DNA from 2 places in the Streptomyces sp. FXJ1.172 genome. Region 1 is predicted to be linked to the other one. Evidence: predicted binding sites of a transcription regulator. Region 1 holds the regulator's gene; the other holds the start of a gene.
What was found. Region 1 encodes HrcA, which represses chaperone genes, less so after heat shock. Its sites were predicted from a motif close to TTNGCACTCNGNNNNNCNGAGTGCNAA; they were not measured.

Region 2: the regulator HrcA is predicted to act here: its motif matches at 1,748-1,774, upstream of groES (co-chaperone GroES).

Annotation. Positions count from the first base shown of each region.
Region 1 covers NZ_CP119133.2:6,192,623-6,196,210, reverse strand. Annotated here, with positions in the region: gene dnaJ (molecular chaperone DnaJ) at 193-1,329, opposite strand; gene hrcA (heat-inducible transcriptional repressor HrcA) at 1,330-2,346, opposite strand; gene A6P39_RS27755 (MBL fold metallo-hydrolase) at 2,517-3,239, shown strand; gene A6P39_RS27750 (DUF3097 domain-containing protein) at 3,274-3,588, shown strand, end outside.
Region 2 covers NZ_CP119133.2:4,149,682-4,153,269, reverse strand. Annotated here, with positions in the region: gene A6P39_RS18320 (polysaccharide deacetylase family protein) at 1-741, shown strand, start outside; gene A6P39_RS18315 (polysaccharide deacetylase family protein) at 738-1,637, shown strand; gene groES (co-chaperone GroES) at 1,921-2,229, shown strand; gene groL (chaperonin GroEL) at 2,353-3,588, shown strand, end outside.

The DNA.
Region 1 (3,588 bases):
TCCGACGGCATAGGACATTGGCATACGGGGCCGCACGGGGTGCCGGAACACCCCGCACGACCCCTGTCGTACGACGGCTCAGCGGCCGTTGAACGCATCCTTCAGCCGCGAGAACAACCCCTGCTGACCCGGCTGACCGTGTCTGCCCGGGGGTCGGCCCCCGGACCCCCGGCCACCCCGCAGCGCCGCGCGTCAGCGACCGTTGAAGGCGTCTTTCAGCCGCGAGAACAACCCTTGCTGACCCGGCTGGAACTGCCCCTGGGGCCGCTCCTCGCCGCGCAGCTTGGCCAGTTCGCGCAGCAGCCGCTCCTGCTCGGGGTCCAGCTTGCTCGGGGTCTGCACCTCGACGTGCACGATCAGGTCACCCCGGCCGCCGCCGCGCAGATGCGTGACGCCCCGGTTGTGCAGCGGGATCGACTGGCCGGACTGGGTGCCGGGCCGGATGTCGACCTCCTCCATGCCGTCCAGCGTCTCCAGCGGCACCTTCGTACCCAGCGCGGCGGCCGTCATCGGGATCGTCACCGTGCAGTGCAGGTCGTCGCCGCGCCGCTGGAACGTCTGGTGCGGCAGCTCGTGGATCTCGACGTACAGGTCACCGGCGGGACCGCCGCCCGGGCCGACCTCGCCCTCACCGGCGAGCTGGATCCGGGTGCCGTTGTCGACACCGGCCGGGATCTTCACGGTCAGCGTCCGCCGCGACCGCACCCGCCCGTCGCCGGCGCACTCCGGGCACGGCGTCGGCACGACGGTCCCGAAACCCTGGCACTGGGGGCAGGGGCGGGAGGTCATGACCTGGCCGAGGAAGGACCGGGTGACCTGGGACACCTCACCGCGGCCGCGGCACATGTCACACGTCTGGGCGGTCGTGCCGGGCGCCGCGCCCTCACCGTTGCAGGTGTTGCAGACGACCGCGGTGTCGACCTGGATGTCCTTGGTGGTCCCGAAGGCCGCCTCGTCCAGCTCGACCTCGATGCGGATCATCGCGTCCTGGCCGCGCCGGGTGCGCGAGCGCGGGCCGCGCTGCGACGCCGTACCGAAGAACGCGTCCATGATGTCGGAGAAGTTGCCGAAGCCACCTGCCCCGAAGCCGCCCGCACCGGCGCCGCCCGCCTGCGAGAGCGGGTCGCCGCCGAGGTCGTAGACCTGCTTCTTCTGCGGGTCCGACAACACCTCGTAAGCGGCGTTGATCTCCTTGAACCGCTCCTGGGTCTTCGGGTCGGGGTTGACGTCCGGGTGCAGCTCGCGCGCGAGCCGGCGGAACGCCTTCTTGATCTCATCCTGCGACGCGTCGCGGCGCACGCCGAGAACGGCGTAGTAGTCCGTGGCCACTTACGACTCCGCCAGGATCTGTCCGACGTACCGTGCCACTGCGCGTACCGCTCCCATCGTTCCCGGGTAGTCCATGCGGGTCGGTCCGACCACGCCGAGCTTGGCAACCGCCTCGCCGCCCGAACCGTAGCCGACCGACACGACGGAGGTGGAGTTGAGTCCCTCGTGGGCGTTCTCGTGACCGATACGCACGGTCACGCCCGGATCCTTCGCCTCGCCGAGCAGCTTGAGGAGCACGACCTGCTCCTCCAGCGCCTCGAGCACCGGCCGGATCGTGAGGGGAAAGTCATGCCCGAAGCGGGTGAGATTGGCGGTGCCGCCGATCATCAGCCGCTCCTCGTTCTCTTCCACGAGTGTCTCCAGAAGAGTGGAGAGCACCACGGAGACCGTACCGCGGTCCTCCGGATCGAAGGCGTCCGGGAGGTCCTCTACCAGCGTCGGCACGTCCGTGAACCGGCGCCCCGCGACCCGGCTGTTGAGCCGGGCCCGCAGATCCGCCAGCGAGGCCTCGCCGAACGGCGCCGGGCAGTCGACCATCCGCTGCTCGACCCGGCCGGTGTCCGTGATCAGCACGAGCATCACGCGCGCGGGGGCGAGCGAGAGCAGCTCCACATGCCGCACGGTGGACCGGGTCAGGGACGGGTACTGCACGACGGCGACCTGCCGTGTGAGCTGCGCGAGCAGCCGTACGGTACGGGCCACCACGTCATCGAGGTCGACGGCGCCCTCGAGGAAGTTCTGGATGGCCCGGCGCTCGGGCGCGGTCATCGGCTTGACGCCCGCGAGCTTGTCGACGAAGAGCCGGTAGCCCTTGTCGGTGGGGATCCGCCCGGCACTGGTGTGCGGCTGGGCGATGAACCCCTCGTCCTCCAGGGCCGCCATGTCGTTGCGGATCGTCGCCGGGGAGACACCGAGGCTGTGCCGCTCGGTCAGCGCCTTGGAGCCGACCGGCTCCTCGGTGCCGACGTAGTCCTGGACGATGGCGCGCAGTACCTGAAGCCTGCGTTCACTCAGCATTCGCGCGCACCTCCAGCACGTCGTCCCCTCGTACCGCTCGTCCGTCGGGTCGGCCGCCTGGCACTCTTCCCATGCGAGTGCCAGCCTTTCCCGGCCCAGTGTACGGCTGTCGGGTACACCCGGGGCAAGGTCGGTGCCGTCGCTGCGGCTCGTAGGGCTAGCGTCGCGGTATGACGCTGACTTGGGAAGAGCTTGGGTGGGAGCGGCTGGCCGCCGGGATCGGGCGGTGCCGGCTTCCTGGCTGGGACTGCACCGTGGGACTGGTCCTCGGAGAGGGTACGGCGCTCATGGTGGACGCCGGCTCGAGTCTCGCCGAAGGCGCGTTGCTGCGGGCGCAGGCGCAGCAACTGGCCGGGGGCCGTGTGACCCATCTCGCGCTCACACACCCCCATTTCGATCATGTCTTCGGGGTGCCGGCCTTCGCCGGGGCACAGGTGTACGCGGCGGTCGGCGTCGACGCGGTGTTCGCCCACGAGCGCGAGGAACTGCGCCTGGACGCGATCAGAAACGGCCTGCCGGCGGCCGAGGCCGACGAGGCGGCGGACGCGCTCGTACCGCCCGGCCACCAGGTCTCGGGCGAGTGGACGCTGGACCTGGGCGGCGCCCGGCAGGCGCTCCTGGCCAATGTGGGCCCCGGCCACACCGCCCACGACCTGGCGGTCCTGGTCCCCGGCGAGCGCGAGGTGGTGTTCTGCGGCGACCTGGTCGAGGAGTCCGGCGAACCGCAGGCGGGCCCGGACGCGCTCCCGTCGCGGTGGCCCGCCGCGCTCGACCGGCTGTTGGCCCTGGGCGGTGAGGACGCTGTGTACGTGCCGGGTCACGGAGCGGTGGTGGACGCGGCGTTCGTGCGCGGGCAACGCGACGGGCTGGCGGCGCGTTTCGGCGTGTCGTAGGTGCTGGTCCGCGACTTCTCCTATCGTCACTCGAATGCGCCAGTACTCCGCCGATCTGACCCCGCCGTGGAAGAAGTCCCCGCCCGTGCCGGAGGTGGCGGCGGAGCCGGGGCTGGTGGTGGAGGAGCCCGGCACCGGGTTCTGCGGGGCGGTGATCCGCTGCGAGGCGGGCACGGTGACCCTGGAGGACCGCTTTGGCAAGCACCGCGTGTTCCCGCTGGAGCCGCGCGGCTTCCTGCTGGAGGGGCGGGTGGTGACGCTGGTGAGGCCTTCCGCCGCTCCGGTACGGCCGACCCGCACCGCCTCCGGTTCCGTCGCCGTCCCCGGTGCCCGCGCCCGCGTGGCCCGT
Region 2 (3,588 bases), 2.0 Mb from region 1:
CCCCACCAGGCCACCGAGTACGAGCGGCTGGCCGCCGCCGCCAGGCGCTGGGGGCTGAAGGAGGTTCCGCTCACGCCCCCGCCGCCGCCCAGGAAGAAGCCGCAGATCACCGCCCGGGCCGGCTTCGAGGTGGCTCACCAGGAGGACTGGGACCTGCCCCCGGTCTTCACCACGGTCCCCACCGACCAGAAGATCGTCTTCCTCACGATCGACGACGGCTCGGAGAAGGACCCCGACTTCCTGCGGATGATGCAGGACCTGAAGATCCCGTACACCGCCTTCCTCAGCGACTACCTGGTGAAGGACGACTACGGCTACTTCCGCAGGATGCAGTCGTACGGTCACACCCTCAACAACCACACCCTGCACCACCCCTACATGCCGGGCCTGTCCTACGAGGACCAGAAGGCCGAGATCTGCGGCATGCAGAAGATCATGAAGAAACAGTTCGGCAAGGCGCCCACCGTCATGCGCTTCCCGTACGGCAACTACAACCAGGACAGCCTGCGCGCCGCCAAGGCCTGCGGCATCAGGTACGCGCCGATCTGGAACGAGGAGGTGTACGTCGACCACTGGGAGTACCGCGAGGACGACCAGAAGATGCGCCGGGGCGACATCGTCCTCACCCACTTCCGCGGCCGCTCCGACTGGAACGGCACGATGGTCGACGACATGCGCCGCTTCCTGAACAAGGTCACGCGCGAGGGCTACGCCGTGGCCCGCCTGGAGGACTACCTGTGAGGCCCGGGAGGAGCCCGCGGGCGGGGCGCGTACGCCAGGCCGGCCCTGGGCGGCGCCCGCGGCGGGCCACGGCCGCGCTCCTCGCCTCGGCCCTCCTCCTCGCGGGCTGCGCCCAGTCCGTCGACCCCATTGAACGCCTCGGCCGCAAGGCCGCCGAGCAGGTCCGCCCGCACGGCCCGCACGCTCCGCACGGCCCGCGCGGCCCTGCCCCGGACCAGGGCTACCGCCGCTGGGGCCTGGCCGAGCCCCTCGTCCGTCCGCCCCGGCCGGAGGCCCGCCCGCTCGCCCTCTCCCCGAACGGCGCGGGCCGCTCCCTGCCCCGCGTCATGGACCACGTCCCCACCCGTGACCCGGTCGTCTTCCTCACCTACGACGACGGCGCCGACAAGGACCCCCGCTTCGTCGACATGGTCCGCGAACTGCGGCTGCCGGTCACCATGTTCCTCACCGACAGCGTCGCCGGCCCCGGCTACGGCCACTTCGCCCGCCTGCACCGGCTGGGCGCCGGCATCCAGAACCACACCCTCGACCACCGCATGCTCGCCGGGCTGCCCTACGCCGGCCAGCGCGCCGAGATCTGCGGCCAGCAGGACCGCCTCCAGTCCCGCCTGGGCCTGCGCCCCCGCCTCTTCCGCCCGCCCTACGGCGCGTTCGACACCACCACCCTGCACGCGGCCACCGACTGCGGCATCTCCGCGATCGTCCTGTGGCGGGCCGCCATGACCCCGACCGACCTGGCCTACAGCCGGGGCGACCACCGCCTGCGCCCCGGCGACATCGTCCTGGTCGGCCCGGACGAGACGACGGGCAGGCCCCTGCGGGACCGCACGATCGGGGTCCTGCGCAGGGCGCAGCAGCGGGGGCTGACGGTGGGGCGGCTGGAGGATTACCTGTAGCCGCGCCGGCCCGCCGGCCGCGCCGCCCTGTCCCGGGCCCGGGGTTCCCCCTGCCGGGGGGTCCGGGAACGGGGCCGATCAGGCCGAAATCCGCGGACGCGCCGCACGGATTGGCACTCCGCTTGACCGAGTGCTAATCCCGGTCATAGTCTCGGCTCTGGCACTCGACGCGTGAGAGTGCCAAAAACGCGACGGGCAGGTCCGGCACCCGCGACGACGGATCCACCTGGTCGCCACCTCAGACAGTTAACCCCGTGAGATCTCCGAAGGGGGAGGTCGGATCGTGACGACCACCAGCTCCAAGGTTGCCATCAAGCCGCTCGAGGACCGCATCGTGGTCCAGCCGCTCGACGCCGAGCAGACCACCGCCTCTGGCCTGGTCATTCCGGACACCGCGAAGGAGAAGCCCCAGGAGGGCGCCGTCCTCGCCGTGGGCCCGGGCCGCTTCGAGAACGGCGAGCGCCTTCCGCTCGACGTCAAGGTCGGCGATGTCGTCCTCTACAGCAAGTACGGCGGCACCGAGGTGAAGTACAACGGCGAGGAGTACCTCGTCCTCTCGGCCCGCGACGTGCTCGCGGTCATCGAGAAGTAATCACCTCGAGCATTCCTTTGCTCTTGAGCTGCGCCCCTGGCCCCCGCGACCGATAACGAAGCCGGGCGCCCGGGGCGCAGTTGTCTTACCACTCAATAGATTTCCGAGAGGGCTTCCGCTGTCATGGCGAAGATTCTGAAGTTCGACGAGGACGCCCGTCGCGCCCTTGAGCGCGGCGTCAACAAGCTGGCCGACACGGTGAAGGTGACGATCGGCCCCAAGGGCCGCAACGTCGTCATCGACAAGAAGTTCGGTGCCCCCACCATCACCAACGACGGTGTCACGATCGCCCGCGAGGTCGAGATCGAGGACCCGTACGAGAACCTCGGCGCCCAGCTGGTGAAGGAGGTGGCGACCAAGACCAACGACATCGCGGGTGACGGCACCACCACCGCCACCGTGCTCGCCCAGGCGCTGGTGCGCGAGGGCCTGAAGAACGTCGCCGCCGGCGCCTCCCCGGCCGCTCTGAAGAAGGGCATCGACGCCGCCGTCAAGGCCGTCTCCGAGGACCTGCTCGCCACGGCCCGCCCGATCGACGAGAAGTCCGACATCGCCGCCGTCGCCGCGCTGTCCGCCCAGGACCAGCAGGTCGGCGAGCTGATCGCCGAGGCGATGGACAAGGTCGGCAAGGACGGTGTCATCACCGTCGAGGAGTCCAACACCTTCGGTCTGGAGCTGGACTTCACCGAGGGCATGGCCTTCGACAAGGGCTACCTGTCGCCGTACTTCGTGACGGACCAGGAGCGCATGGAGGCCGTCCTCGAGGACCCGTACATCCTCATCAACCAGGGCAAGGTCTCCTCCATCCAGGACCTGCTGCCGCTGCTCGAGAAGGTCATCCAGGCGGGTGCCTCCAAGCCGCTGCTGATCATCGCCGAGGACGTCGAGGGCGAGGCCCTGTCGACCCTGGTCGTCAACAAGATCCGCGGCACCTTCAACGCGGTCGCGGTCAAGGCCCCCGGCTTCGGCGACCGCCGCAAGGCGATGCTGGAGGACATGGCGATCCTCACCGGCGCCACGGTCATCTCCGAGGAGGTCGGCCTCAAGCTCGACCAGGTCGGCCTCGAGGTGCTGGGCTCCGCCCGCCGCGTGACGGTCACCAAGGACGACACCACCATCGTCGACGGTGCCGGCAAGTCCGAGGACGTCCACGGCCGCGTCGCCCAGATCAAGGCCGAGATCGAGAACACCGACTCCGACTGGGACCGCGAGAAGCTCCAGGAGCGCCTCGCGAAGCTGGCCGGCGGCGTGTGCGTGATCAAGGTCGGCGCCGCCACCGAGGTGGAGCTGAAGGAGAAGAAGCACCGTCTGGAGGACGCCATCTCCGCGACCCGCGCCGCGGTCGAGGAGGGCATCGTC